Regions from separate parts of the Paraglaciecola aestuariivivens genome, predicted to be linked through region 2. Evidence: predicted binding sites of a transcription regulator. Region 2 holds the regulator's gene; the other holds the start of a gene.
The links. Region 2 encodes FliA, which starts transcription of late flagellar genes. Its sites were predicted from a motif close to CTAAAGNTNNNNNNNNNNNNGCCGATA; they were not measured.
Positions count from the first base shown of each region.

Region 1 (16,241 bases), on a different contig from region 2:
ACCGCAATCTGCGCAAGTTTACCTAAGGTGCATGAGTCTATTCCGCCACTAATACCCAATACCAGTGTTTTAAGTCCACTTGTTAATAATTGGTTTTTAATAAAATTTACGCGTCGGCTAATTTCAAAATCCACATCAATCTGTGGCAAAACCTTCATTTCTTCAATCACAGTGTTGGTTTGCATCTTCTCTCTCAAAACTCATAGGCTCTTAATTTAATGGGGCTAAGTATTTGATTTGCAAGCTGAGTTACCAAGTAATACAGCTGCTTCTCCATCCTAGCAAGATGTAAGAGTGAAATTCTATGCTTTAGCATAAAAATCGCCAATTTAATTCGCATTGTATTGCTTAATTTACTCGATAGCCTAGTTAGATTAGGTTGAATTCAAAACTCTATTGCTATTATTTTCAAACACAGCTTTAATTGTTGCCCTTGCTAGTTAGCTAATTCGCCCCTAAAACCATGGTTTTATAGGCAAAGGATCCTTCTTGAAAACATTTACTTGCCAATGTGGCAACACCTTACATTACGTTAATAGCCGATGTATCTCATGTCATTTAGAAATTGGTTTTATTCCTGAGGATGTGCAGCTCAGTGCGTTTACCACTAATCAATATGGTAATTTACAAGCTTCAAGCAATGGTAAAGTTTACCGAAAGTGTAAAAACTACGCTGAGCGAGATGTATGTAATTGGATGATCCCATTTGACGACTCCAGTGAGTTTTGTGATTCATGCAAACTCACTGAAACCATACCTAACTTAGACGAGCCCAATAACTTAACTTTATGGTTTAGAGCTGAGCAAGCCAAACGCCGCTTACTCTATACCTTATTAAATCTAAAGTTACCCGTTGTCAGTCGTGCGGTTGATCCGCAACATGGCTTAGGGTTTGACTTTTTACTGGATCAAACCGAAGACCAATTTGGTAACGAATTAACCATAAAAAACTTTGTCACTACAGGTCATGCAGCTGGGTTAATTACCATCAACCTTAATGAAGCTGACCACAGTAGTAGAATACAAATGCGAGAAAAGATGCAAGAGAGCTATCGCACGCTTTTGGGTCATTTTCGTCATGAATCAGGACATTATTACTGGGATAGGTTAATAGCCAAAAGTGACAAGCTTGAGGAATTCCGCAGATTATTTGGCGATGAACGCTTAGATTATGTGCGTTCAATGCAAAACTATTATGCCAATGGCCCAGATAAAAATTGGCAAAACGTATGGATCAGTGCCTATGCCAGCATGCACCCGTGGGAAGATTGGGCTGAAACTTGGGCCCATTACCTGCACATGGTAGACACCCTAGAAACCGCAAGTGACTTTGATTTTAGTATTTCGGGCAACAAAATTGCTAACCCAACTATGCATGACCAAAGTCGCCATGACCAAATTTATACTGCCAGTAGTTTTACTCATATGTTTAACGACTGGTGTCAGCTCACTAAAGTGTTAAACGCCCTAAATCGAAGTATGGGGTTAGAAGACGCCTACCCCTTTGTTATCTCGATTTCAGCCTTAGATAAACTGCGCTTTGTGCACGAAGTGGTGCTTGACCTTTAAAAATACTCTAGCTATTTAGTCGGTTTTTCCCAATCAAATCTGGGTAATCGACTAAAAGCTTTTTTGAGCCCTTCATTCCAACGCTTTTGGATTGACTTATACATAACACTATTAGTGGTTAATACGCTGTGATAAGGCGCTTCTATTTTACCTTCAGTATGAATAGCCAACTCTATGGGCGGCCCCACCGAAATATTACTGCGGATAGTTGAATCAAGAGAAATCACTGCACACCTTGCGGCATCTTCTAATGAGGTATTTGGGGTGATAAATCTATCTAATACAGGTTTGCCATATTTACTTTCGCCAATTTGTAAATAAGGGGTATCTTGCGAAGTAGTGATAAAATTGCCTTGCGGATAAATTAAAAAAACTTTACTAGCTTGTCCGTCAATTTGCCCACCCAATAAAAAGCTCGACTCATTGCTCGTTTTTGATTTAGCCATGGCATCGGCATGACGACTTTGCTCAATTTGACTTAGTTGGCCAATATACTGCGCTACTTCGTGCAAATATTTACCCTTACTTATATCAAACTTAACATGAGGATCGTCTAAGTCGCGTTTTATTGCATTTATAACCGCTTGCGAGGTGGCTAAACTGCCCGAAGTTAATAGGGTTAATGAGCGATTACCTTCAAACACAAAATTCGTCATTTTGCTGTAAGTGGCTACATAATCAACTCCAGCATTAGTTCGTGAGTCGGATGCCAGCACTAAGCCTTTTTTTAAATTAATCGCTAAACAATAGGTCACGTTTTTTCTCTTTTAAACTGGAATAAGATCCAAAGCATAGGTTTTAATGTCAGCTTAGTATTTTGAAACCAGCGACAAATAAAAACAACTGAAAAATCACAGGATTTCTTTTAATCAAACAAGAGTTACGTATACTGAAACCGCAACTTTTTTGGGTTAACGGAGTACAAATGGCAATTCGTTGGGACAATTATGAAGTGGGTCAGTTTTATGACGAACTGATCAAAAACAAATCTATACCTAGACCCCATGCAAAAGCATTGTGTGACTATTTACATGGACTGACAGATTCCGAAATCAAAGAATACAAAGCGGCGGCAGAGTCGGCTATTCAGGTGATGGGCATTACCTTTAGAGTGTATAACGATGAAGAAGGCTCAATAGACCGCGCATGGCCCTTTGATATAGTGCCCAGATTAATTGAATTAAAAGAATGGCAATATATTGAAAAGGGCTTAAAGCAAAGAGTCAAAGCCTTAAACATGTTTATTGATGATTTGTACAATCAGCAAAACATCATAAAAGATGGCGTTTTTCCAGCTGAGCTACTCAAAAAATCCAAAAACTTTTTGCCTCAATGTAAGGGGTTTAGCCCACCTATGGGCATTTGGGCACATATTTGCGGCTCTGATTTGGTCAGAGATCATAAAGGCGATGTGTATGTATTAGAAGATAACCTAAGAGTGCCATCGGGTGTGTCTTACATGCTTGAAAATCGTCAAGTTATGAAACGGGTGTTTCCTGAAATGTTTGAGCAATACAACATTTTACCTGTTGATAACTACCCTTCTGATTTGTATGACATGTTGGCCAATATGTCGATGCGCGACATTGACGAACCAGAAATAGTGGTGTTAACGCCAGGCATCTACAACTCCGCCTATTTTGAACATGCCTATCTAGCCCAACAAATGGGTGCAGAACTCGTGGTGGGTGACGATCTAATTGTGCAAGACGACAATTGTGTTTATATGCGAACCATAAGTGGGCTAAGCCGAGTTGATGTGATTTATCGTAGAATAGACGATGATTTTCTTGATCCTGAAGTTTTTAATCCTGAGTCAACTTTAGGGGTGCCAGGTTTAATGCGAGCATGGAAAGCTGGCAATGTTGCCCTAGCCAATGCGCCAGGTTCAGGCGTGGCCGATGACAAAGTGGTGTACAGTTTTGTACCGCAAATAATTGAATATTATTTAAATGAAAAAGTGATCCTGCCAAATGTGCCCACCTATCGATGCCATGTCGAAGAAGAGCGGCAGTACGTGTTAGAAAACATCGAACAAATGGTAGTAAAACCGGCCAACGAATCTGGTGGCTATGGCATGTTAATCGGCCCTCACAGCGACAAAAAAGCCCATGACGAATTTCGCGATTTGATAAACAAAGATCCACGAAACTATGTGGCCCAGCCTATGTTATTACTTTCTACAGCTCCCACTATGGTTGACACCAAAGTAGAAGGACGGCACCTAGATTTACGTCCGTTTATTTTAAGTGGTAAACAAACCAAAGTAACCATGGGCGGCTTAACTCGGGTGGCCATGGTAAAAGGCTCAACAGTAGTCAACTCTTCTCAAGGTGGTGGCAGTAAAGACACCTGGATAGTAGACATGGAGGGAGAATAATTATGTTATCTCGAGTAGCCAGTAATTTATGTTGGATGGGACGTTATCTTGAGCGTGCCGAGAACACCGCTAGATTAATTAATGTCAACACCAATTTATTGTTAGATCTGCCTAAAAGCATAGTTTTAGGTTGGGAGCCAATAGTTGATATTATTTCAAATCGCCAACAGTTTTATAACGCCTATCAACAGGCCAGCGAAAAAAATGTTATTCATTTTATGGTGGCAGATGCAGAGCATGCAGGATCCATAGTGAGCTCATTAAACGCAGCGCGAGAAAACGCCCGAACAGTCAGAGAAATTATCCCTCGAGAAGCATGGGAGCAAATAAACGAACTATATTTATTTGCCAAATCGCATGGTCAAAAGGCAGAAGTTAGACGTTCTCGCTACGAGTTTTTATCAGAAATTATTGAGTCTATTCAAAAAATCACCGGCATTTTAGTTGGCTGTATGACGCATGACGAAGCCTATCAATTTATGAAAATCGGGCGTAATTTAGAACGCGCCGATATGACCACTCGAATTATCGATGTGCGTTCAGCTTCACTATTGCAAGAAACCGAAACTGAGCAATCCGCTTTTGAAAATCTACAATGGATGAGTGTTTTAAAGTCATTAACAGCTTATCAAATGTATCGCCGCGAAGTCCGTTTACGGATTCGCCGTTCAGATGTTTTGAAGTTTTTACTTTTAGAGCAGCGCTTCCCTCGTTCGCTTCTACACACACTAAAACAAGTGGCGGATTGTGTGGCGCAATTACCTAATAGTGAAAGAACTTTGAGTGAAATAATGTTAGTGCAAAGTCGATTATTAGAAGCCAATCCACAAACACTTATACAAGACAAATTGCACGCCTTTATTGATGACATGCAACTTGGTTTAATCAAAGTTTATAACCAAATACAAGATACCTACTTTTAATTCAGGCTTAGATTCAACTAATTAAAAAGTAAGACCCAATATACAAGGAGTAAAAATGCGCTTATTGCACACTATGCTGCGGGTTGGTGACTTAGACCGAGCTATTGCGTTTTATACAGAGGTGTTAGGTATGAAGTTACTACGTAAAAGTGAGAACTCAGAATACCAATATACTCTGGCATTTGTAGGTTATGGTGAGGAATCTGATCACACTGTATTAGAACTCACCTACAACTGGGGAAAAACCGACTATGAGCATGGTAATGCCTTTGGTCATATCGCCATTGGAGTGGAAGATATTTACCAAGTATGTGACTTAATCACAGCCAAAGGTGGAGACCTTTATCGCCAACCAGGGCCAGTTAAAGGCGGGCAGACAGTGATCGCTTTTGTACGAGATCCAGATGGATATGCCATTGAATTAATAGAACGGAAATAAAACAAACGATGAAATATTTTTTTATGGGATTATGCATGCTGATCTCGGGTTGCCAAGTAATGCCAATTAATGACTCATCAATAGCAGCTAGTAAATCAACTATTTATAAGCCTTTAGTGATTGCCCATCGCGGCGCTTCGGGCTATTTACCCGAACATACTTTAGAAGCTGCCACTTTAGCCTATGCCCAAGGTGCCGATTATATTGAACAAGACCTTGTGGTGAGCAAAGATCTGCAGCTAATTGTGTTACATGATATTCACCTAGAAACTGTGACAGACGTGGCCCTAAAGTTTCCTAACAGACAGCGTAAAGATGGGCGATTTTATGTGCTGGACTTTACTTTAGCTGAACTTAAAACCCTAAAGGTGCATGAGCGAAAAAATGCTAAAGGCTCACCGGTATTTGCTAAACGTTATCAAGGCAATGCAGAGTTTAGTATTGCCACCTTCGACGAGCAGATTGAGCTTATCGGCCAATTAAATCGCCAATTTAACAAAAACATAGGCTTGTACCCTGAAATTAAGTCGCCCAGCTGGCACAGAAAACAAGGGGTAGATATTAGCCAGTTAGTTTTAGATAAATTACGCGCACATCAACTCGATGATGCCAGCAAAGCTGTGTATGTTCAGTGTTTTGACTTTAACGAGACCAAACGCTTACGTCAGCAATTAGGTGCTAAAGTAAAACTTATTCAATTGATTGCCGACAACAGCTGGAATGAATCGAGCAATGATTATACTTATCTAACTACCCCTGAAGGCTTAAAAGAAATCGCCAAAGTCGCTCAAGGCATTGGCCCTTGGATCCCGCAGTTAGTGGATTTACCCACTCAACAATCCACTGGCCTAAGCAAGTTAGCCCATGAACTAGGTTTAAGCATTCATCCTTACACTTTTAGAAAAGACAGTTTACCTAAAAATGTTTCGTCGTCAGAGGCGCTAAATATGCTATTTAAAATTGAAAAAGTGGATGGGATCTTTACCGATTTTACCGACACTGTGGTCACCCATCTAGCCAATTAATCAGTTATAAAAAAGAGCTTAAGCCATGCAATCAACTCTAGATAGCCAAACCCTACGTCAGCAACTTAATCAAGCTACAGTAAAATTAGGGGATATAAAAAAACAAGCCAAAGCAATCAAACAAGATCACCAGTTAGGCTTAAATTTATGGGCAACAGCGCAGCTTAATTCTAGACTCTTAGCTGTACTAATTTTTGATAAAAAGCGCTTAGAAATACACCTAATAGAACAGTTAGCCGCCGACATTTTGTCTCATTCAGAAGAACAGGCCTGTCAGCTAGCAGATTGGTTAATGGCCAATCAATTAATGAAAAGCAAAGCCACAATTGAATTATTGCAAACATGGCAAAACCACAACAATGCGTTTTTACGTCGCTTGTATTGGTATCATCAGGCGCGTTTACGCTGGATGGGACAAACACCGCCCAACAACAGTGCAGAGCTGTTATCTATCTTAGAGCGAGATATGGCTAATGAAGTACCTGTGGTTCAATGGGCCATGAATTTTTGCGCGGCGCAAATAGGCATTTACCAATCCGAGCTCCGTCAAAGATGTATAGCCCTTGGAGAAACAACTAAATTGTATAAAAATCAAAAAGTCCCCAAAAATTGCACACCAAACTATTTACCAGAGTTTATAAGAATTGAAGTGGAGAAAAAGACCTAGCTTTAGAGCTTTGGTAGCAGGGATAGGCATACTGATTTTTAGCCAAAAGCGAGTTTTATTTAGGGCATAAAACTCGCTATAAATTGTTTTCTATTAAGTCAGGCAGTTTTAGCTTAGCAAAGAACTAACCTGCTTTTAGGGCTTAGTCATTCTTATCACTACCCTGCGATTTTTAGCCCGGCTAGTTTCATTGGTATTAGCAGCTACGTGTCTACGTTCACCATGGCCAGTTATGTCTATGCGCTCAGGTGACACTCCCATAGAGCTAAAGAAATCTTTAATTTTCTGTGCCCTTTTAATGGAAATTTCTTTGTTGATGGCACGGCCACCATAACTATCGGTGTATCCATCTAGTAAGACCAATTCTAAGTCGGTATCTTCTTTTAAGTATTCACCTATCATGGCCAAACGTTTTTGGGAATATTTGGTCAGTTCAGTATTATTAAATTGATATGTCAGTACTGTGTAAGCAATATCTTGAAAACTGAAAGGCAATAAGTTGGCAACGCATTGGGCAAATTCTTGATAAGGCTTAGCAAAGTTACTGGCATTTAAACCAACTGCCACTTTGTCGTATTCATTGTACCAATCTTGGTAATAAATGGTTGGCCAGAAGCCTTTTTCTAGCTCAGATAACATTGTCCAGGCTGCTTGTTCGGGTAAATCGCCATTGTATTGTTTACGAATAGTCATATCGGCAATATTGCGTTGCACCTTTCCCGGCATCCACTTAGGCGGCACAGAATAAACCGCAGCAACGCCATAAGATTTGGGCAAACGCAACATATCTAGCTCAAATTCCATATTTAGCTGCTTTGACGCCATACTGCTAAACATGGCTTCACCGTAACCTGGCAAAGTATGGCTTAAAGTACATTGCAAACGACTAGCATCTTTAAGTTGCCACATAGAGTCTTCAACATTAGCGTTATATTGCCTTAATGCAGCCGCGACATGGTTAGAGATTAACAACATGCCAATGCACAAAGTTGAAGTGAAAATTTGTTTAATCATGAATAACTAGCCCCCGCTACTAGCTAGTATATCGGCCAAAATCCAAAAAGATTAAAACTAAATTTATTTCTTTATAATTTAGCTGCAAAGGATTAACCCAAGCTTTAGGCAATTTACACTAGCTACTGGTTTAGAACCTTGCGATAATTAGCCTTCATACAAGATTAAAAGGTTTCCATGTCAGTTTCATTAGAATTAAAAAATCGTTTTAGAGGATACTTTCCCGTCATAGTAGATGTTGAAACCGCGGGATTTAATGCTAAGAGTGACGCTTTATTAGAAATAGCCGCAGTCACAACCAAAATGGATGCCAATGGTTACTTTCACCCAGACAAAACTTTTCACTATCACATAACTCCTTTTGAAGGGGCCAATTTAGAAAAAGCAGCCTTAGACTTTAATGGTATCGATCCTTACTGTGCTTTACGTGGTGCGCTAGACGAAACCGAGGCTTTAAAAGATTTATGTAAAAACATTCGAAAAGAACAAAAACAAGCCGACTGTCAACGCTCTGTAATAGTGGCGCACAATGCTGCTTTTGACCAAGGCTTTGTTAATGCTGCCATTGAGCGTAGCAAGATTAAGCGTAGTCCTTTTCACCCATTTGTTTCTTTTGATACCACAACTTTAGCTGGCTTAGCCTTAGGCCAAACCGTTTTAGTAAAAGCCTGTATGGCTGCCGGTATAAGCTTTGATCAAAATGAAGCCCACTCTGCCCTCTACGACACCCAAAAAACCGCTGAGTTATTTTGTTTTATAGTTAATAAATGGCAAAGCTTAGGTGGTTTTCAAACTGCTCCAGAGCCTTAATAATACGCAATTAAATTTTAATTAGGACAGCCGTTATATTTTCAGATAAATATATCGTATGGCTAATAAGCTAGAAAATTTTAGATAAGGTCATCAAATCAGCTGAGCCTTTACTTCAATATAAAACCATTAACTCCCCCCATAGTTGCAATGTTTTTTTAGCCACGGAATTAGACCTAAGTAACGAATAGCAAACAAAAAAAATCCTATGATAAAAATCATAGGATTTAATTTTAGCTTAAAAGTTATTAAGCCTTATATCGCTTAACACTTAGCTTTGGTGGCCTAAGTGTTAACTTTAATTTTTAAAGCTTGTCAGCATTTTCGCTTAGGTAGCTTGCAACGCCTTCTGGGCTATCAACCATACCTTTAGAGCCTTCTTGCCAACCCGCTGGGCAAACTTCACCATGTTCTTCGTGGAAGTTAAGTGCATCAACCATACGTAACATTTCGTCAATGTTACGACCTAAAGGAAGATCGTTTACGACTTGGTGACGAACATTACCCGCTTCATCAATTAAGAAAGAGCCACGGAAAGCTACACCTGCTTCTGGGTGCTCAACGTCATAGGCCTGACAAATTTCGTGTTTTACATCAGCAACTAGGGTGTACTTAACTGGGCCAATACCACCTTCGTTAATAGGAGTATTACGCCATGCGTTATGGCTGAATTGAGAATCGATTGAAACACCAATGACTTCTACACCGCGCTTAGCAAATTCTTCGTAACGTTTATCAAAAGCGATTAACTCTGAAGGACAAACAAAAGTAAAATCTAGAGGATAAAAGAATAATACTGCTTTTTTACCTTTAATTGCTTCGCTTAGGGTAAAGCTATCTACAATTTCTCCGTTTCCTAATACAGCAGCTGCAGTAAAATCTGGGGCCGGACGACTTACTAATACACTCATTTCACTTCTCCGTTTAAGGGTTGGGGATCTTAAGCTTTAAACAAAACACCTAAGACGATTTCTAGTTTGAATTCTAATTAAGACATATAAGTACAAATCACTAAAAAACAACATTTAAAGTTAAATTAATTTCATTAAATAGCGGATTTTAGCTTAATTAAAGACAAAGTTACCTTGAGTTGTTTAATTATTCATCTTGACCTTTATGCAAATAACAATTATTCTTATTTGCATAACGATTAATGAGGTGTTTATGTATATTTGTGTTTGCCACGGCATCACCGACAAAGCCATAAAAAAAGCTGTGATAGAAGACGGTGTGGGCAATATGCGTCAATTAAAACAACACCTTGCCGTTGGAACACAGTGTGGTAAATGTGTACAAATGGCACAAGTGATCATAGATAATGCAGTTATAGACGAATCTTTGTTTAAAGAAGTCAGTTAAGCATTTAAAAATTAACAACAAAAAAGCCAGTCAAAATTGACTGGCTTTTTTATTGCTTAAATCAAAATCTAGTTATTGAACATAAGCTTCATTGGCTTTAACCGTAAGCGGATGATATCCGGCTTTTGCCTCAGCAAAGGCTTTTTGCGCCATGATTTTACCTTCAGGCGTTTTTGCCAATGCTCGATACAAAGGTTTAACTAATTTATTGCGGCCAATGCTCGTTAAATAATCATGCAAACGCGTAAAGGCTGGTGTGTACCAATTATTAACACTTATCAGTAACCAACTATGGGCAATTTCGTTATTCTGACTTTGAGTTAACTGCATGGCCTGATCTAATTCGGCTAACTGTGATTGGCTTAACTGACTAGGCATATTATTTAAAAAATATAACCATTGGTGCACTACCCAGGCTTGACTGTCAATGTCTGAAGCCGCTATCTCACCGGCTAACCAAGCATTTCTAGCGTTATCTACTTGACTAAAGGCATCAGATTCAGGCTTTGGTGCACCAGTAGGAATACCAGGCTCAAAAATCCATTGATTAATCTTAGCTTTAGACAGTTTATCTGCATGTTCTTTTAACAATGTATTGTCTAAATATTGGATAAATTCATCTGTGGTAATACTTTGAAAGGCAAAGTGTTCAAAGTAACCCAACAAAAACTGATCAAAGTTTGCTCTGCCAACTTTTTCTTCTAACTCACGTAAAAACAACGCACCCTTTTCATACGGAATATTGCTAAACACATCATCAGGATCACGACCACGTAAATCTATCGCCATTATTTGGTCTTGCGGGGCCAAGGCCTCAATATCGGCTTGAAGGTCTTGACGACCTAAAACGGCCTCCATTTCAAAGCGTTTATCACCATATACCATTTGCATAATTCTATAGGTTAAATAAGTGGTAAAGCCTTCATTTAACCATAAGTCGCGCCATGTAGCATTGGTCACAGTATTACCCGACCATGAATGGGCCAACTCGTGAGCAATTAACGCAACTAAACTTTTGTCACCCGCAATAACAGTTGGGGTAATAAAAGACAGTCTAGGGTTTTCCATTCCACCAAATGGAAAAGAAGGCGGCAGAATAAGCAGGTCGTATCTATCCCAACTATAAGGCCCAAAGTTCTTTTCAGTCACTATTAACATTTCTTCGGTGTCTGCAAACTCGGCAGCAGCGGCGTCCAGAATACCTTTTTCTGAATACACCCCAGTGCGCTCTCCCATAGCTTTAAAGTGTAAATCCCCAACAGCCAAAGCAATTAAATAAGACGGAATAGCTTGAGGCATAGAAAACTCATACACCCCATCTCTAGGAGTATTAGGTTCGTTTGATGCGCTCATTACTGCTAACAGCGCTTTAGGGGTGCGTATAGTAGCATCGTAAGTGACTCGTACTTGTGGAGAGTCTTGCAATGGAATAAAACTACGGGCATGAATAGCTTGCGCTTGAGTAAATAAGAAGGGGTGTTTTTTACCTGCAGTTTGTTCTGGGGTTAGCCATTGCACACCCGAGGCCGCAGGTGAGGTTTGATAATGCACCACTACACTATTAGCGTTTTTGGGCACCTCTATTGTCAAAGCTGCGCCTAAAAATGAATCTGCTTTGGCCAAGGTAAATGGAATCGCTTGATCTAAAGCCGTGACTTCAATAATCTTCAAATCACGGGTATCAAGAACTAATTCACTGGCGTCTGGATTGACTTTATCTAAGGCTAACTCTACCCAACCTTTTAAGATTTTTTGCTCGAAGTCTACACTTAGATCTAAATCTAAATGCGTCACTTTAATAGATTCTGGATTGGCAAAAGAGTGATAATCTTTGCCAACTTGAATTTGATTTATTGAACTAACTTGTTGATTTTCTTTAATAACGGAGTGATTACTAGCTTGTTGTGTAGACTGGGAGCAGCCCAAAATAAATACGCTGGCCAACGCGCCAAGTGTATGGGTAATTTTCATGTTTATACCTGTTAACTTTACAAAGTCTGAAGTGTGGCATAATTGTACTGAGATAAAAATAATTAACCACAGTGATTGTTTACCTTGATGTAACGAGGAGTAACTATGTTGAATCAAGATGGTTTAGATGATGAACTTTTAGCATTTAGAAACGAATTAAAAGACGTAACCCCCATTGCCCCAAGCGACAAAGTTTTTACTCAGGCAAAAGCCGATAGCCTTGCTAAACAATTAAAACGCCAAGCGATTGAATCGTCTCTGCAAAAAGCTGAAAACTATTTAACCAATTTAGGGGTAAAGCCAATTGATCCCTATGATCATATTAGCTACAAACAAGATGGGGTTCAGGATGGCGTATTTAAAAATTTACGTATGGCCAAGTATAAAATCGACTATGTCTTAAATTTACAACAACTTAAACTTGAATCTGCACAACAAGGCTTATTTTCGCAGATAATCAGCAGTCATAAACTTGGTCATAGAATGTTGCTTATAAAACATGGATTAGGCTTACATAGCCAGCCCTTTAAAGGGTTATTAAAGAGTTATGTTAATCATTGGTTGCGGCAAATACCCGAAGTCATCGCTTTTTATACCGCTCAATCAAGACATGGTGGCAATAGTGCGGTTTATGTTTTAATTAAAAAGAATCAAACAGACAAAGCCAACAATCGTGAATTGCATGGCAAAAAATAAACCGCTAAGTGGGCTATTTAACTAGCAATATGCTCAGAATTGACTGCTGACAAAGGAAGCTCTACAGCAGTAGGGGCGGATTTCGCCGAAGCACTAAAAATGGCAGCAACAATTAGTAAAATGACTGTGACTAAGACTCCCGCTAAGCCAAAGCCTTTATTTGAACGATTCATGCGCGTCTCTTATTATTTTTTAATTTTTTCAAATACATCATTTTTCTCAGTTAACAAGCAGAAGTTGAACTCCGTGTCAACATAACAGCCAATCATAAGCACTATTTTACTGATAAACAAGAGGTTTATTATTTATTTGAAAAAATAACTTGATAATCATCAAACTTTGGGTTTAGCAAAGCAATTCTGGCTATAGGCTCAACAAGATCAACTAGCCAGAATTTTAATGTTATTAAACTAATTTTATTGCTTTAATCACTATCTCTTAAGCTAAGTACACTCGAGCATTTCTAAACATGCGCATCCAGGCACTATCTTCTTGCCATTCTGCTGGGTGCCATGAATTTGCCACAGTTCTAAACACCCGTTCTGGATGTGGCATCATAATAGTAGCCCTGCCATCTGCACTAGTGAGTCCTGCTATGCCTAAAGGTGAACCATTGGGGTTGGCTGGGTAGCTTTGTGTCACTTGACCGTAGTTATTAACATACTGCAGGGCAACACTGGCTTCTTGTACTGCTTTTTCTGCACCTTGTGGTAAAGCAAACTCTGCCCTGCCCTCACCATGAGAAACGGCTATAGGCATGCGTGAACCTTGCATTCCCGCAAAAAATATTGAATTACTGGGTGGTACTTCTACCATTGCCACACGCGCTTCAAATCTTTCAGACTGGTTGGTCACAAAGTGTGGCCATAACTCAGCGCCAGGGATCAAGCTTTTTAAATTAGACATCATTTGACAGCCATTACATACACCTAAAGAAAAGGTGTCTTGGCGGTTGAAAAACTCCGAAAATTGATCTTTCGCTTGGGGGTTAAATAAGATGGATTTAGCCCAACCTTCACCTGCACCTAAAACATCGCCATATGAAAACCCGCCACAAGCCACTAGACCTTTAAAGTCTTGTAGTGACAGGCGACCAGCTAAAATATCACTCATATGCACATCAACTGCGTTAAACCCTGCACGATCAAAAGCAGCAGCCATTTCTACATGAGAGTTAACCCCTTGCTCACGCAAAATTGCAATTTTGGGCGCTAAGCCTTTGGCAATATAAGGGGCGGCAACGTCCTGATTCACATCAAAACTTAGCTTTGCATGTAAACCAGGATCTTTGACATCTGCTTTAGCCTCATATTCTTGCTCTGCACATTTAGGGTTGTCTCTAAGCTTTTGCATTTGTCTGGTGGTTTGCGCCCACATTTGACGGTAGCTAACCCGACTATTTTGTAGAATCACTTGCTCATTTTGACTAAAAATTATCTGGTCTGAATGATTAAGTTTACCAATTGAATGCACTTCATTTTGCAAACCATGCTGAGCAAAGACTTTTAATACATGGGCTTTATCCGCATTTGCAATTTGCACTACAGCGCCTAGCTCTTCGTTAAATAAAAGTTCGATTGCTGAGCCAGTTAACTCTGATAAATCAATATTCAATCCGGTTTTACCGGCAAAGGCCATTTCTACTAAAGTAGTAAATAAACCGCCATCTGAACGGTCATGGTAGGCCAATAAACGCTGTTCGTGCACCAATTGTTGTATGGCTAAGAAAAAGCCTTTTAACAAGGGGGCTGAATTAACATCTGGCGCACTATTACCTAATTGTTGGTAAACTTGGGCTAAACAGGATCCGCCCAGACGATTTTGACCTTGCCCTAAATCGATTAACAATAATTCGCTGTTGTCGATTTGGGTATTTAGCTCTGGAGTTAAGGTTTTACGAATATCTTGCACTGCACCAAATGCAGTAATCACCAAAGACATAGGCGAAGTCACCGCTTGTTCACCCTGCTCATTTTGCCAAGTGGTTTTCATTGACATTGAATCTTTGCCTACGGGAATAGTGAGATCCAATGCTGGACACAACTCCTCACCTACAGCTTTCACCGCCTCGTACAAACCTGCATCTTCACCAGGGTGGCCTGCCGCTGACATCCAATTGGCTGACAAATTAATACGTTTTAAATCACCAATATCGGCTGCCGCTATATTAGTTAGGGCTTCACCGACTGCCATTCGAGCAGAAGCCGCATAGTTAATTAACGCCAGAGGGGTGCGCTCACCCATAGACATAGCTTCACCTTGGTAGCTATCAAAGGCACTAGCTGTTACCGCCACGTCTGCAACGGGCACTTGCCATGGCCCCACCATTTGATCGCGTGCTACTAGGCCAGTTACCGAGCGGTCGCCTATGCTAATCAAAAAGGTTTTTTCTGCTACTGTAGGCAAGTGAAGTATGCGCTGCGCCGCCTCAGATATGTCCATAACACTAGTATCAACAGCTGGGCTAGTTAGGCTTTTTGATTCTACATTGCGGTGCATTTTAGGCGGCTTACCTAAAAGCACATCTAATGGCATATCAATTGGTTGATTATCAAAATGCGAATCAATAACTAATAAATGTGGCTCTTGTGTTGCTTCACCTACTACTGCAAATGGAGCGCGCTCTCTTGCACAAATTTCTGCAAAACGCGCTAAATTTTCAGGGGCGACAGACATCACGTAACGCTCTTGCGACTCGTTACACCATACTTCTAGGGGTGACATGCCTTTTTCATCGTTAGGCACCTTGCGTAATTCGAACTTGCCTCCGCGCCCTCCATCACTCACTAATTCAGGGAAGGCATTGGATAAGCCGCCTGCGCCAACATCGTGAATAAACTGAATGGGGTTGTCGTCTCCTAATTGCCAACATTTATCTATCACTTCTTGGCAACGGCGTTCCATTTCTGGATTACCCCTTTGTACTGAAGCAAAGTCTAAATCTTCATTTGACTGACCTGAGGTCATAGATGAAGCGGCTCCTCCACCTAAACCTATATTCATGGCCGGTCCACCTAAAGCAATTAACTTTGCCCCAACTGTGATCTCGCCTTTTTGAATATGTGGTTTACGAATATTACCCAGTCCACCAGCTAACATTATAGGTTTATGGTAGCCACGTACTTCTTCGCCGTTAAAGCTTTGCACTTGTTGTTCATAGGTTCTGAAATAACCCAAAATACTTGGACGCCCAAACTCATTGTTAAAGGCGGCTCCCCCTAAGGGGCCTTCGATCATTATGTCGAATGCACTGACAATACGCGCAGGTTTTCCATAGTCCTTTTCCCAAGCTTGGGTAAATCCAGGAATACGTAAGTTCGACACTGAAAAACCCACCAATCCGGCTTTAGGTTTTGAGCCTCTGCCCGTTGCCCCTTCATCACGAATT
Region 1 is NZ_JBRKBA010000012.1:20,116-36,356, forward strand. It holds gene nadE (NAD(+) synthase) at 1-185, opposite strand, end outside; gene ACVCDT_RS14820 (zinc-binding metallopeptidase family protein) at 490-1,569, shown strand; gene ACVCDT_RS14825 (proteasome-type protease) at 1,581-2,324, opposite strand; gene ACVCDT_RS14830 (circularly permuted type 2 ATP-grasp protein) at 2,495-3,949, shown strand; gene ACVCDT_RS14835 (alpha-E domain-containing protein) at 3,952-4,872, shown strand; gene gloA (lactoylglutathione lyase) at 4,928-5,311, shown strand; gene glpQ (glycerophosphodiester phosphodiesterase) at 5,371-6,336, shown strand; gene ACVCDT_RS14850 (DNA alkylation repair protein) at 6,362-7,003, shown strand; gene ACVCDT_RS14855 (flagellar protein MotY) at 7,139-7,978, opposite strand; gene rnt (ribonuclease T) at 8,195-8,827, shown strand; gene ACVCDT_RS14865 (peroxiredoxin) at 9,133-9,738, opposite strand; gene ACVCDT_RS14870 ((2Fe-2S)-binding protein) at 9,992-10,186, shown strand; gene ACVCDT_RS14875 (M1 family metallopeptidase) at 10,259-12,157, opposite strand; gene smrA (DNA endonuclease SmrA) at 12,263-12,853, shown strand; gene ACVCDT_RS14885 (hypothetical protein) at 12,871-13,026, opposite strand; gene purL (phosphoribosylformylglycinamidine synthase) at 13,292-16,241, opposite strand, start outside.
Region 1: the regulator FliA is predicted to act here: its motif matches at 8,047-8,073, upstream of ACVCDT_RS14855 (flagellar protein MotY).

Region 2 (16,241 bases):
TCCATGCCATGGATCTGATTGCTTGGGGATTTTTAATTATGTGTTGCGCCCTGATCCCTATTGCGATTTTTGATGTGCCTTACCAAAGCCACAAGCACAACAAAGAAATGAAAATGTCACTGCAAGAAGTTAAAGACGAACGCAAAAATGCCGATGGTGATCCTCAAGTTAAAAGTCGTATTCGTAAATTACAATATCAAGCCGCGGCAAATCGCATGATGCAAGAAGTACCTAATGCAGATGTGGTGGTAACTAACCCCACTCACTTCTCAGTGGCACTAAAATATGACCAATTAGGAACTCGCGCGCCTACCTTAGTGGCCAAAGGGGTAGACGAAATGGCCATGCATATCCGAACTATTGCTACCGCCCATGACGTACCTATTGTGGCTTCACCTATGCTGGCTAGGGCAATTTATTACTCTACTGAAGCGGATCATGAAATTCCTGAAAAACTGTTTATGGCAGTGGCACAAGTCTTGGCTTATGTTTATCAACTTAAAGCCTTTAAACAAGGTAAAGGTAAGCGTCCTAAACCTTTAAAAACTAACTTGCCTATCCCTCCTGAGTTAAGACGCTAAGCTGTGAAACGTAATTTATTTGCCGGTTAGCAAATTAAACCCTTATAAATTTCATACTTGGCGTACTAGTTGCTTTGTCTTGTTTTAATAAGATTAACTCTAACAAAGCGTCAATTTTTCGTTTATGCAATTAGCCTCCTATTTAAATCGCTTCGATAGCAGCCAAGTAAAATCTATCGCCTCAGGTTTAGGCGCACCTTTGGTGTTATTAGCCATTATGGGCATGGTGATTTTGCCCATGCCGGCCTTTCTTTTAGATATTTTATTCAGCTTTAATATTGCCCTGTCGTTAATGGTGATTTTGGTTTCTGTGTTTACTAAAAAGCCAGTGGATTTTGGTATTTTTCCTTTGGTTTTGCTTATCGCTACCGTTTTGCGCTTGGCATTAAATGTTGCTTCAACCCGTATTGTATTACTAGAAGGGCACGAAGGGGGCGACGCGGCAGGAAAGGTAATTCAGGCATTTGGTGAAGTGGTAATTGGCGGAAATTATGCCGTAGGTATAGTGGTGTTTGCCATCTTATTGATCATCAATTTTAAAGTGGTAACCGCAGGTGCAGGGCGTATATCTGAAGTAAGCGCGCGTTTTACTCTAGACGCCATGCCAGGTAAACAAATGGCAATAGATGCGGATCTAAATGCGGGCTTTATTGACGCAGACGAAGCCCGCAAACGCCGCTTTGAAATTACTAGCGAAGCTGACTTTTATGGCTCAATGGACGGTGCCTCAAAATTTGTGAAAGGTGATGCCATAGCCGGTTTATTTATTATGTTGATCAACATAATAGGCGGGTTGTTTATTGGGATCATCCAGCACGATCTAACCTTTAGTAATGCAGTAGAAATCTATACCCTATTGACCATAGGAGATGGCTTAGTAGCACAAATTCCTTCGTTATTGTTATCGGTTGCCACCGCTATTATTGTAACCCGCGAAAACGATTCCCAAGAAATGGGGAGCGAGCTGTCTAAACAATTAGGTAATCCGCAGGCGCTATATATTACTTCAGGTATTTTATTTGTAATGGGTATAGTGCCAGGCATGCCAAACATAGCCTTTTTAGGTTTTAGTGCCTTAGTGGGGGGGTATGCTTATTATTTACATTGGCGTAAACAAAAACTCGCTCAGCAACCAGAAGTGCTTGCCCCTGCAACTAGTCAAAGTCAGCAACCCGCAGAAATCAAAGAGTTGGGTTGGGATGATGTGCAACATGTAGATACCATAGGGTTAGAAGTAGGCTATCGCCTCATTCCTTTAGTGGATAAAGCCCAAGGTGGAGAGTTACTAACCCGTATTAAAGGGGTGCGTAAAAAGCTTTCGCAAGAATTGGGATTTTTAATTCCTCCTGTGCATATTCGAGATAATTTAGATTTAAGCCCAAATAACTACAGCATCTCTATGTTAGGGGTGACTGTAGGCGAAGCAGAGCTGAGCCATGACGATGAACTGGCCATCAATCCAGGCCAAGTATTTGGCAAATTAGACGGAAAAGTCACTAAAGATCCGGCTTTTGGTTTAGATGCGGTATGGATTAAAGCCAGTCAAAGAGAGCATGCTCAAACCTTAGGTTACACGGTAGTAGATGCGGCTACTGTGGTAGCTACGCATTTAAGTCAGCTATTAACCAATAATGCTTATCAATTATTAGGGCACGAAGAAGTACAGCAATTGTTAGATTTGCTAGCTAAAAACAGTCCTAAATTAGTTGAAGGCTTAGTACCAGATATTCTACCGCTAAGTACAGTAGTGAAAGTGCTACAAACTATGTTGTACGAAGGGGTACCAATTCGCGATATGCGTTCAATTGTACAAACCTTGTGTGAGTTTGGACCTAAGAGTCAAGATCCAGATGTATTGGTCTCGGCTGTACGTATCGCCTTAAAACGCCTCATTATTCAAGAAATTAACGGTGGAGCTGCAGAAATCCCTGTTATTACCTTAGCTCCAGAGTTGGAACAAATGTTGCACCAGTCATTACAAGCAGGTGGAGCGGATGGGGCTGGCATAGAGCCAGGGTTGGCAGAACGTCTTCAAGGTTCATTAAATGAAGCCGCTCAACAACAAGAATTAGCTGGCGAGCCAGCAGTATTACTGACATCTGGCATGTTAAGGCCAGTGCTATCGAAGTTTTTAAAACACTCAGTGAATGGATTGCATGTGTTGTCGTATCAGGAAATTCCGGACGACAAACAAATAAAAATCGTCAGTGCAGTGGGTCAATAATCTGACACAAAGTGAATACTTAAGGTGTTACACGAGGAGTAAATATGAAAATCAGACGTTTTTATGGCAAGGACATGCGTGAAGCGCTCAAGCAAGTTAAAGATGAACTTGGTGGAGATGCGGTGATCATGTCAAATAAAAAACATGCTGATGGCATTGAAATAGTTGCGGCTTACGATAAAGAGCCTGAGTCGACTCTTACACCCGCTAGCCAAAAGGTGAATTCGCAGATTGAGTCTAGTGCGCCAACTCCTACTCTAAGTGAAATTATTGGTGACTCTGCCCCTGATAGTTTAAAAGCCTTGCTAGAAAAGCAATCAAAAGCTAATCAACAGTCGGTTAATGAGCAAGCTGCGCCTATACAGGCAGAGCGTTTTGCCAAAAATCCCAGCAGCCAAACCAACTCAACACAATATCAAAGCGAATCCAATGCAATTAAAGAAGTGCGTCAAGAGCTATCTTCATTACGCAACTTATTGCAATTTCAAGTTTCAGGTCTGATTGAACAAGAAAAAAACCGTAAACACCCCATGCACGGCTATTTATTACAAAGATTACAACAAATGGGGATTTCAGAATCTCTGTCAGAAGAAGTGGTGTCTTATGCCCCTGAGTCAGCTGACGAAAGGCAAGCATGGTTATTTTTATTAAAATTATTAGCCAATAAGTTACAAACTAAAGATGACGATATTCTAGCTCAGCCTGGGGTGGTTGCACTGATGGGACCAACAGGTACGGGTAAAACTACCACTATTGCAAAATTAGCGGCCAAAGCTGCGCAGAAATACGGCTCAGACCAAGTAGCTATCATTACGCTAGATAACTATCGAATAGGAGCCTTTGAGCAAATCGCCACTTACGGAAAAATTATTGGTTGTCAGGTAAAACAAGCACAAAACTCTAACGATTTATCAGATTTACTTTATCAATTTAGAAATAAACGTTTAGTGTTAGTTGATACCGCTGGTTTTAGTCAAAAAGATGCTAGACTAATCAAACAGTTAGATACTATAAATCAGAATGCTTGTGTTAATATTCGAAAATATTTAGTGATGCAAGCAAACTGTCAATATCGTGTTATGCAACAAACTATAAATGAATATCGACAGGTTTCTCTGCATGGGTGTATATTGACTAAGTTAGACGAGTGTTACAGCTTAGGAGAAGTAATAAGCGTGGCAATAGAAAACAAATTACAAATTTGTTATTTAACTGATGGTCAACGTGTACCAGAAGACCTACAAGTTGCAAGCACAAAATTTTTGATTACTAGTGCTGCGAAGCTTTATAAAAAATTCGGTTTAATTCATACTAACAGCCATAATGTTAATAAAGCAGCAGTGGCAGTATGATTGAGGACCAAGCGAGTAGCTTAAGAAGAATGAATCAATCTCGATTAATTAAAGTAATAGCCGTGACCGGCGGAAAGGGTGGCGTGGGTAAAACCAATGTTACCCTGAATACTGCGATCTCTCTTGCTCAACAAGGCAAAAGAGTCATGGTGCTAGATGCCGACTTAGGCTTAGCCAATGTAGATGTGTTACTTGGCCTAAGAGTTGAAAAAAACTTATCCCATGTATTATCGGGAGAGTGCACCTTAGATGATGTGTTGGTTGAAGGCCCCTATGGCATAAAAATCGCGCCTGCAACTTCTGGCAGTCAATCTATGACAGAATTAACCCCTACTGAACATGCTGGGTTAATTCGGGCTTTTAGCGAACTACAATCGCAAATTGATGTGTTAATTGTAGATACCGCAGCCGGCATCTCAGATATGGTATTAAGCTTTTCGAAAGCTTCACAAGATATCATGATGGTGGTGTGTGATGAGCCAACGTCGTTAACCGATGCCTATGCATTAATTAAAATTTTAAATAAAGAGCACGGAATTTTTAGATTTAAAATTGTTGCCAATATGGTGCGCAGTATGCGCGAGGGTGACGAACTGTTTTCTAAACTGACCAAAGTAACTAATCGCTTTTTAGATGTGGCATTAGAGTTAGTGGCAGTGGTGCCATTTGACGAAAATGTAAGAAAATCAGTTAGAAAACAAAAAGCCATAGTAGAAGCTTTTCCTACATCACCCGCTTCTATGGCCATTAGACGATTAGCTAAAAAAGCCATGGAGTGGCCCATACCCAATCAACCTGGTGGGCATTTAGAATTTTTTCTTGAACAACTTGTATCTAAAAAAGCAGTGGGCGAAGACAGGTGAACAGTAAAGCTGCGGCTTATCAGCAATTAGCTGACAAGAACGAATTAGTTGAAAGACACGCTTCTTTAGTGAAGCGTATTGCGCATCATCTTATGGCTAGATTACCAGCCAGTGTTTTGGTAGATGATTTAATTCAAGCAGGCATGATAGGCTTATTAGAAGCATCGCGTAATTTTGATGGCAGCAAAGGCGCAAGTTTTGAAACTTTTGCAGGCATTCGTATTCGTGGTTCAATGTTAGACGAAATACGCAAAGGGGATTGGACTCCGCGCTCTGTACATAAAAACGGGCGCGCCATTACCGAAGCAATTAATCAAGTTGAGCGCGAAACGGGACGTGATGCTCGTGATTTAGACGTTGCAGAGAAGCTACAAGTCAGTATTGAAAGCTATCACCAAATGTTAAATGAGGTGAATGCCGGTAAAATCATTGGCATGGAAGATCTAGGAGTAACGGAAGACGTAGTCAGTACAGAGCAAACTAAAGGCTCAGATACGCCTTTTGAAGATTTAGTACAAGGGTCGTTTCAAAAAGCATTAGCCTACGCAATTACTACTTTGCCAGAACGTGAAGCGATTGTTTTGTCCTTATACTATGATGAAGAATTAAATTTACGTGAAATAGGTGAAGTGCTGGATGTGAGTGAATCCAGAGTGAGTCAAATACATAGCCAGGCCATGTTGAAGCTTAAAGCTCGCATGCAATATTGGCGTACAAACGAAAATTAAAATAACAATAAATTGGGTTTTAAGTTAAGCATTAAAACTCTCACCGGAGGTAGTTTTGGATAAGAATATGAAAATCCTAGTTGTTGATGACTTTTCAACAATGCGACGGATTATCAAGAACTTACTTAAAGATCTTGGCTTTACTAATATACAAGAAGCAGACGATGGCAGCACAGCATTGCCTATGTTGCAGCAAGGTGACTTTGACTTTGTAGTAACAGATTGGAATATGCCAGGAATGCAGGGGATCGACCTACTTAGAGCGATTCGTTCTGATGCAAGCTTGAAACATATTCCTGTTTTGATGGTAACTGCTGAAGCGAAAAAGGAACAAATCGTAGCTGCAGCTCAAGCTGGCGTTAACGGTTATGTGATTAAGCCTTTTACCGCCGCCACGCTTAAAGAAAAACTGGCCAAAATATTTGAACGTCTAGGGTAAATTCAGACTCACCTGATTACGAGGAAAGACTGTATGACTGCCTTAAACTCTGCGCCCATTTCTTTAGAAGATGCTAAGAAATTAGTCAGCTTAATTGAAAAGGGCGAAAACCAGCAAGCCAGAGAGCTATTAGACGCTGCTGGCGCCCAAAATTCTATTGAATTATTTGCTGAGGTTGGCAAGTTAACCCGTCAACTTCATGATTCTTTAAATAATTTTCAGCTCGATCCTCGTATCATTAATATGACCAATGAGGAAATCCCCGACGCTCAAACTCGTCTTACTTACGTCATTGAAACCACTGAAGAAGCGGCAAACAAAACCATGGATTTAGTGGATTCTTGTATGCCTATAGCCGAAAAGTTGCAGCAAGGAATTGCTGAAATCGCCCCTGAATGGCAAAAGCTAATGGAAAAAAACTTGCAGTTAGGTGAGTTTAATACCCTAGTTAAACAAGTTGATAGATTTTTAAAAGCCAGTGGTGAAGATTCTGCCACTTTAACTAATTTATTAACCGAAGTGTTAATGGCCCAAGGTTATCAAGATCTTACCGGGCAAGTCATAAGACGAGTCATAGAATTAGTTAAAGAGGTCGAAGACAATTTAGTCTACATGTTAACAGTGTTTGGCAAGGCTGATGCCAAAGAAAAGACAGAGGTCGTTGAAAAACCTAACAAATCTAAGAAAGAAGCCGATAAGGTAAAAGCTGAAGGTCCTATTTTAGATGCCGACAGTAGGGAAGACGTTGCGTCGGATCAAGACGACGTAGATGATTTGCTTTCAAGTCTTGGGTTTTAGAGGTGCTAAATAATGGCTTTTGATGTTGACGAGGAAATACTACAGGACTTTCTAGTTGAAGCTGGAGAGATCTTGGAGCAATTACAAGAACAGCTCGTTGATTTAGAGAATAACCCTGAAGACGCGGATTTACTTAACGCGATTTTTAGGGGATATCATACGGTAAAGGGTGGCGCGGGATTTTTATCGCTCACAGAGCTGGTAGATATTTGTCATGGTGCGGAAAATGTCTTTGATGTTATGCGCAATGGGCAACGCACGCTAACCCCAGAATTAATGGACGTTATTTTACAGGCCACTGACGAAGTGGTAGAAATGTTTGATAATGTTAAAGCTGGCGAACCCCTAGTGCCAGCAGAGCAAAGCTTAATTGATACCTTAACCCGATTAAGTCAACCTGAATCAGCAGATGAAGCCAGTTCAGCCCAAGCGCAACCCGAGGTGACTGAAGCCCCAGTTATTGAGGCTGAAAAAGACCAATCAAAAGCCACAGGTGATTCGGAAGATTTTAGTGAAGATGAATTTGAAGCCCTGTTAGATGAATTACATGGTGAATCTGCGCCTGGTAAATCTAGCACAGCTTCGCAGGCAGACAGCCAATCTTCAGATGAAGATATCAGTGATGATGAGTTTGAAGCCTTACTTGACCAGTTGCATGGCAAAGGCCAATTTAGTGCTGAAGAAGCCAGTGACAATCAGCCTAGCTCTACAGCTGCACAAGAAAGCCCAGATACTTCAACAAATGACGACATCACTGATGATGAATTTGAAGCGCTATTAGATGAATTGCATGGAAAAGGTCAAGGGCCAGCTAAACCTGAACCTAAAGCCGCAGCCAAAGCTCCAGAAGCGCCTAAAGCTGAATCACCTAAAGCGTCAGCTCAGCCAGCCAAGCCGATAGAAAAGCCTGTTGAAGCCAAACCAATAGCGGCCAAGAAAGAAGAAAAGAAAACCGCTGTTGCACCACAAGCTGAAACCACAGTTAGGGTAGACACTAAACGTTTAGACCAAATTATGAATATGGTGGGCGAACTGGTTTTAGTCAGAAACCGTTTGTTAAGTTTAAGCACCAATGTGAATGACGAAAGCATGGCCAAAGCCATAGCAAATTTGGATGTTGTCACCGGTGACTTGCAAGGTGCGGTTATGAAAACCCGCATGCAACCCATTAAAAAAGTGTTTGGACGTTTTCCTCGTGTTGTGCGCGACTTAGCTCGTACCCTAAAGAAAGAAATTACCTTAGAGCTTGAAGGTGAAGAAACAGATTTAGACAAAAATTTAGTTGAAGCGCTTGCTGATCCCCTAGTGCATTTGGTCCGCAACTCAGTGGATCACGGCATTGAGATGCCAGAAGAGCGCAAGGCTGCCGGTAAACCAACTATGGGCACTGTTAAGCTATCTGCTTCGCAAGAAGGGGATCATATACTGCTGACCATAGTTGATGATGGCAAAGGCATGGATCCTGAAAAGTTAAAAGACATAGCTATTTCAAGAGGTGTGTTAGATGCCGATTCTGCCGCTAGAATGACAGATGTTGAGGCGTTTAACCTTATATTTGCCCCAGGCTTTTCTACCAAAACCGAAATATCAGAAGTTTCTGGTCGTGGTGTGGGCATGGATGTGGTTAAAACCAAAATTAATCAGTTAAATGGCTCGGTTAATATAAATTCTAAACTTGGTGAAGGCACTACTTTAGAAATTAAAGTGCCCCTTACTTTAGCCATTTTACCTACCTTAATGATTGTAATTGGTGATCAAACTTTTGCTTTGCCTTTAGGCTCAGTTAACGAAATTATTAACGTTGATATGCAAAAAACCAATACAGTTGATGGACAATTAACTATGATAGTGCGCTCGAAGGCGATACCACTATTTTATTTACGTGAATGGTTGTCTAAAGGTAAAGTTGAGATTGATAAGTCTAAAGGTCATGTGGTGGTAGTACAAATTGGCACCCAACAACTAGGCTTTGTGGTGGATGCATTAATTGGACAAGAAGAAGTGGTGATAAAACCACTAGATGAATTGTTACAAGGTACACCAGGCATGGCGGGAGCAACCATTACCAGTGACGGTGGAATTGCCCTAATTTTGGATGTACCTGGACTATTAAAGCGGTACGCCAACAAAAAATCTTAGTCGGGCGGTGTTATAAAACGCCTAGAAATATAATAAGTTTAATAAAGGTTAAATAGGCGAGAATGGCTTACAAGGTTTTAATTGTTGATGATTCAACTTTTTTTCGCCGCAGAATAAAGCAGATACTTGAAGAAGATACTGAGTTAGAGGTAGTGGGAGAAGCCAAAGATGGCGAAGAGGCGTTAGCACTAGTAAAATCGTTAAACCCTGATGTTGTAACCATGGACGTAGAAATGCCGGTAATGGATGGAATTACGGCCGTCAAAAACATCATGGCCTACAAAACTGTGCCAATTATCATGTTTTCATCTTTGACCCATGAAGGGGCGCAATCTACTTTTGATGCCTTAGATGCTGGGGCGGTAGATTTTTTACCGAAAAAATTCGAAGATATTGCTCGTAATAAAAAAGATGCGGTGACCTTATTGCAAAATAGGGTGAAAGCTTTATGTAGCAAACAAGCCTCGCAGAATAACGATTATAGTCAACCCAAATCATCCGCTTTGTCTGCTTTGCGTAGGCGTGCACAAATTGAAAAAGTCACTAAAGCTGCAGACGTTGTTGCAAATACTGTTAACCAAAGTTCATTGCCATCTGGCAAGTGCGGCTGTATTGGCATTGGTACCTCAACGGGTGGGCCTGTGGCCATCCAGCAAATCTTAACCAAGCTACCGGCTGATTTTCCTGTGCCAGTGGTATTGGTGCAACATATGCCCGGTACTTTTACCCAAGCTTTTGCTAAACGCTTAAATGAACTGTGTGAAGTTAAAGTAAAAGAAGCCGAAAACGGCGATATTTTACAAGCAGGAACATGTTATTTAGCACCTGGTGGAAAACAAATGACCTTAGAAGGTCGTCCTAGCCAACCAAGGGTTTTGATTTCTGAGCCTGAAAAATTTCCCCGTGAAACCTATAAGCCCAGCGTAGATGTGACCTTTGAGTCACTTGGCAACGTTTATGGCGGCAATGTGTTAGCCATTATTCTTACTGGCATGGGGACAGATGGCAAAGATGGTTGTAAATCATTAAAAGACAAAGGCGCCAAAATTTGGGCTCAAGATGAAAAAAGCTCGGTTGTATATGGCATGCCAGCTGCGGTGACCATTAACAAAATTTCAGAAGCAAGTTTTGACATTGTTGAGATGGCAAATCAAATCAAAAAAGAAATTTTAGCTTAGTGATAGTGGAGTAATGGGGTGACTGAATTAATTGAAGGGTATGAACGAAAGAAAACAACATTTCTTTCAGTCTGCCAATCAGTGTATTGGGTGATCCTGTGAAAGTTTGGACAGTTGCTAATCACAAAGGTGGCGTAGGTAAAACCACTACTACTGTGACTATGGGCGGGTTGCTCGCACAGGCTGGCCATAAAGTCATTCTTATTGATACCGACCCGCAAGCATCCTTAAGTTATTATTTTGGGATAGATGCAGAGACGCTCACCAGCAGTTTGTATAATGTTTTTGTGGCGGGCAAGTCGCTTAGCAAAGAGCAATTATTGAATTGTTTGCAACCTACAAGTTTAGAGTCTTTGTATGTCTTACCTGCTTCTATGGCCCTGGCTACCTTAGACAGAAAGCTAGGTACGCAGTCGGGTATGGGATTGATTCTAAAACATGCTTTAGGGCTTATCGCAGACGAATTTGACTATGCTATTTTAGATTGTCCTCCTGTGCTTGGAGTCTTAATGATCAATGCATTGGCGGCATCTGACAGAGTGATTATTCCAGTTCAAACAGAATTTCTAGCCCTAAAGGGCTTAGACAGGATGCTGAACTCTATGCAAATAATGCAAAAATCCTTGGCGACACGCTTTAAATATACCATAGTCCCTACTATGTATGATAAAAGGGTAAAAGCTGCCACAGGCTCATACAGCACCCTAAAACGTACACACCAAGGACATGTTTGGGGAGGGTTAATTCCTATAGACACGCGATTTAGAGACGCGAGTCAGGCGCAAAGTCCCCCTTCGGTTTATGCGCCAAAATCCAGAGGCGTGTTTGCCTATGCAAAACTCTTAACCTATTTACAAAGTTTGGACAAAGAACTGTGAGTCAAAGCCCTTTTGCTAATGAAGATGTAATGGAAGATTATATGTCAGCGCTTTTGACTGACGAGCCCATTATTGAAGAAGCACAACGCCAATCGGTTGAACAACTTCTTAATACCGCGCCTTCTGTTAGGTCTGAGCCTTTTGAGCCCGCCCCAAAGAAAGCGATTGAAGTGGTTAAAGTTCTTGAGCCACAAGTCGAAAACAACAATAAGGTCAAACAAAAGCCAAAATCGATCATAAAGCCAGTTATTCCCACTGAGGAGTTTCAAGTTTTATTATTTGAAGTGGCGGGTATGACCTTAGCAGTGCCATTAATGGAGTTAGGTGGCATACACAAACTGCAAAATACCAGTCCAATATTTGGTAAGCCAGCCTGGTTTAAAGGCGTATTATTGCACCGAGATGAAAAGTTTAGCGTTGTAGATACAGCCAAATGGGTGATGCCAAAAACTTCAGTCGATAAGCTGGCAGACTCGATAAATTATCAATACCTTGTACTCTTAGGAGAAAGTGGTTGGGGATTGGCTTGTGAAAGCTTAGTGACCACTGAAGTACTTTTACCAGAGGATGTAAAATGGCGAAATGTTGAAAGCAGTCGCCCTTGGTTATCTGGCATGATAAAAAAGAAAATGTGTGCCTTGGTTAACGTACAACAGATGATTAGTATGTTAAGCCAAGGTTTAAGCAGCAACGATTAGCCCATTGAGGCCGGAGCATTAGGAATGAATGACCTTAGAGATTCAAGCAATACATTAGCTGCAAATGGCGATGAAGTTTTGCAGTGGGTAACCTATAAATTAGGTGATGAAACCTATGGCATTAACGTAATGCAAGTGCAAGAAGTCTTACGTTATACCGAAATTGCACCTGTTCCTGGTGCCCCTGATTATGTGTTAGGTATTATTAATTTAAGAGGTAACGTTGTTACAGTTATTGATACCCGCTCGCGTTTTGGTTTACCTTCTTCTGATATTTCAGATAGCACACGTATAGTGATCATTGAGTCAGAAGATCAAGTTGTTGGAATTTTGGTAGATAGCGTGGCTGAAGTGGTGTACTTGCGCTCTTCTGAAATAGACAGCGCGCCTAATGTAGGCACAGAAGAAAGCGCTAAGTTTATTCAAGGGGTAAGTAATAGAGATGGTGAATTACTGATCTTAGTTGATTTAAATAAATTACTCAGCGACGATGAATGGAACGAAATTACCAACATTTAAAACTCATGTTTATGCAGTTTAACCAGATAGTTGGTGAATTTTACTTGGCAATTAATGTGGCACAGAACCACAAGAGAACTTTATGAGCCTTACTCTGCTGTTAAGCCTATTTGCTATTTGTTTGTCTATTGGATGTGTTTTAGCCATAAAAAGCCTTAGACAAAGCTTGCGCGAAAGCCAAGGAAAAATCGAGCTGCAACAAACTAAACTCGAACAGTTAAACAATCACAACACCCAATTAAATCACGAGTTGCACGAAATGCGCAGCGGAAACTTTGGCCTAAGTAAACGCTTAAAAGCATTAGTGCAGGATGTGGAAAAGCTACAAGCTGCCCAGCAAAGCCTAGCAGAGCAAGATCCACAAGTGCGCTTTTACAGCAATGCAGCCAAATTGATCAATCAAGGCGCAAGCATTGAAGACGTGATGCAAGAATGCGGTATTCCATCAGCAGAAGCAGAATTGTTATTTAATTTGCATCGCGGTTCTAAATAACCCTCACCAATTTTCCTCTTAACGTCAGCTACTGGCGTTGATTTAGATTTTGTCTTATACAGATTTCATATAAAAGTTATATCACATACTAATTCTTTTAGACGTCTAGACGTAAAGATGTTGACATTTGCTAGGCGATAAGCCAAATTTAAAACCATCACTTTTTGCCTTGGAGCCATTATGCCTATTAGAATTCCAAGTAACTTGCCTGCTCAAAATGTGCTTAACAATGAGAATATCTTTGTTATGGATAGTCAACGTGCTGCGACGCAAGATATTCGACCTATGGAAGTGGGCATTTTGAATTTGATGCCCAATAAAATGGAAACCGAAGAACAGTTTTTACGCTTGTTATCCAATACACCGCTACAAATTAATATCGATTTAATTCGTATCGATAATCAGGCACCTAAAAATACCCCAGCTGCTCACATGGACAATTTTTATGTGGAGTTTGATGATATTGCCAGTAAAAAGTATGACGGATTAATAGTAACAGGCGCACCTTTAGCCCATTTAGCGTATCAAGATGTGAAGTATTGGGACAAAATGACAGTGATCATGGACTGGGCTCGCAGGCATGTGCAGTCAACCTTGTTTTCTTGCTGGGCCGCACATGCTGCTATTTATCATTATTTTGGTAAAAATAGAGCGCTTCGTGAGCATAAGTTAAGCGGAGTGTATAAACACTTTGTGCAAAATGAACATGATGAACTGTTACGTGGTTTTGATTCAGAGTTTTATGCTCCTCAGTCTAGATATGGTGAAATTAGCCTAGCGGATTACCAAGCTATACCCCAATTAAATGTTTTGGCTAAATCACAGGAAGGTGGGGCTTATATTATTGCCTCAGAAGATAAACGTTTGGTTTTTGTGACTGGTCATCCTGAATACGATGCACAAACGCTCAAACAAGAATACCTAAGAGATTTATCAACTAATGCTCAACCACAAATCCCAGTAAACTATTTCCCTGATGATGATCCAAATAAACCGCCAGTGATTAATTGGCGCGCCCATGGCAGTTTGTTATTTACTAATTGGCTTAACTATTATGTTTACCAAACCACGCCTTATGATTTAACCCAGTTGTCAGACTAGCCAAGCCGAATTAAGGAAAAACATTGACTCACACAACCGCTAACCAACAACTATTAGATGCCGCAAAAGAGCGGATATTATTATTGGATGGCGCTATGGGCACCATGATCCAAGCGCATAAGCTAGAAGAGCAAGATTATCGTGGCACCCGCTTTAAAGACTGGCACACAGATGTTAAGGGCAATAATGATCTGTTGGTGTTAACCCAACCTAAGATTATTTATGATATTCATTGCGCTTATTTAGCGGCAGGTGCAGATATCATAGAAACCAACACCTTTAATGCTACCTCTATTTCTATGGCGGATTATGCCATGCAATCATTGGCTAAAGAGATCAATATTGAAGCCACTAAATTAGCCAAACAAGCGGCCGAAAAATTTACCCAACAGACCCCAGAGAAACCCCGTTTTGTGGCTGGTGTATTAGGGCCAACCAGTCGCACTGCGTCAATTTCTCCTGATGTGAACGATCCGGGTAAACGTAATGTGACCTTTGATGAACTAGTAGAGGTGTATATTGAAGCCACCCAAGGTTTAATCGAAGGGGGGGCCGATCTCATAATGTTAGAAACCATTTTTGACACCTTAAATGCCAAAGCGGCACTTTTTGCTATTCAAGAGGTGTTTGAATCAATGCAAATTTCTTTACCTTTGATGATTTCTGGCACCATAACCGATGCTTCTGGGCGAACGTTATCTGGACAAACAGCCGAAGCTTTTTACTACTCACTGAACCATGTTAAGCCGTTTTCTTTTGGCTTAAATTGCGCACTGGGCCCCGATCTTTTGCGCCAATACGTAGAAGAAGTATCGCAAGTGGCTGAGTGCCTAGTGTCGGCTCATCCTAATGCAGGCTTACCTAACGAATTTGGCGAGTATGATTTAGAAAGTGATGAAATGGCCGAGCATATTAAAGAATGGGCGGCGTCGGGCTTAGTCAATATAGTGGGGGGGTGCTGCGGTAGCACCCCAGAACATATTGCGACTATGGCAGAGGCGGTGAAAGGCTTTGCCCCGCGAAAAGTCGTTCAACAAGAAATCAAATTGCGTCTTTCTGGTTTAGAGCCATTTGTACATTAAGGAGCCAAGATGCATAGCCTAAATAATGATGATTCAAGTCAAGCCTCAGCTAATTTTATTAACGTTGGTGAACGCACCAATGTCACTGGCTCAGCTATTTTTAAACGGTTAATTTTAGATGGCGACTACGAAAAAGCCTTAGATGTTGCCCGCCAACAAGTTGAAAATGGCGCACAAATCATAGATGTGAACATGGATGAAGCCATGTTAGATTCTGAAGCAGCTATGACGCGCTTTTTGAATTTAATCGCTTCAGAGCCCGATATTTCTCGGGTTCCTATCATGATTGACTCATCAAAATGGTCAGTTATAGAAGCTGGCTTAAAGTGTGTGCAAGGCAAGGCCATAGTGAATTCTATTAGCCTAAAAGAAGGTGAAGAAAGCTTTTTAGCACAAGCCAAATTATTAAAACGTTACGGCGCTGCCACTGTAGTCATGGCTTTTGATGAAAAAGGCCAAGCTGATACCGAAGAGCGCAAAGTAGAAATCTGTACTCGCAGCTACCAATTGTTAACCGAAAAAATAGGTTTTGCCCCGCAAGATATCATTTTTGACCCTAATATTTTTGCGGTAGCCACTGGCATAGAAGAACACAATAATTATGCCTTAGACTTTATTAACGCTACTAGACGAATACGTCAAACCCTGCCTCATGTACATGTTTCTGGCGGCTTATCTAATGTGTCGTTTTCGTTTCGTGGCAATAACCCAGTTCGCGAGGCTATGCACTCAGTATTTTTATACCATGCAATCAAAGCAGGTATGGATATGGGCATAGTGAATGCTGGGCAGTTAGAGGTTTATGATCAAATTCCTGTTGAGTTAAAAGATGCAGTTGAAGATGTGATTTTAAACCGACACGACAACGCCACAGATAAATTATTAGAGCTAGCACCCAAGTATCAAGGGGGCGGTAAAGCTCAGGTTAAAGATAACCTTGAATGGCGAAGTCTTCCGGTAAATAAACGTTTAGAACACGCACTGGTGCGCGGCATCATGGACTTCATCGTAGAAGATACCGAAGCGGCAAGGCTAGAAGCAGATAAACCCCTGCAGGTCATTGAAGGGCCATTAATGGATGGCATGAATGTAGTAGGGGATCTATTTGGCGAAGGTAAAATGTTTTTACCTCAGGTGGTTAAGTCTGCCCGTGTGATGAAAAAAGCTG
Region 2 is NZ_JBRKBA010000004.1:166,533-182,773, forward strand. It holds gene flhB (flagellar biosynthesis protein FlhB) at 1-581, shown strand, start outside; gene flhA (flagellar biosynthesis protein FlhA) at 706-2,805, shown strand; gene flhF (flagellar biosynthesis GTPase FlhF) at 2,850-4,157, shown strand; gene ACVCDT_RS07665 (MinD/ParA family ATP-binding protein) at 4,154-5,020, shown strand; gene ACVCDT_RS07670 (RNA polymerase sigma factor FliA) at 5,017-5,748, shown strand; gene cheY (chemotaxis response regulator CheY) at 5,804-6,187, shown strand; gene ACVCDT_RS07680 (protein phosphatase CheZ) at 6,221-6,985, shown strand; gene ACVCDT_RS07685 (chemotaxis protein CheA) at 6,998-9,124, shown strand; gene ACVCDT_RS07690 (protein-glutamate methylesterase/protein-glutamine glutaminase) at 9,187-10,302, shown strand; gene ACVCDT_RS07695 (ParA family protein) at 10,401-11,180, shown strand; gene ACVCDT_RS07700 (chemotaxis protein CheW) at 11,177-11,878, shown strand; gene ACVCDT_RS07705 (chemotaxis protein CheW) at 11,903-12,397, shown strand; gene ACVCDT_RS07710 (DUF2802 domain-containing protein) at 12,480-12,890, shown strand; gene metA (homoserine O-succinyltransferase MetA) at 13,071-13,991, shown strand; gene ACVCDT_RS07720 (homocysteine S-methyltransferase family protein) at 14,015-15,073, shown strand; gene metH (methionine synthase) at 15,083-16,241, shown strand, end outside.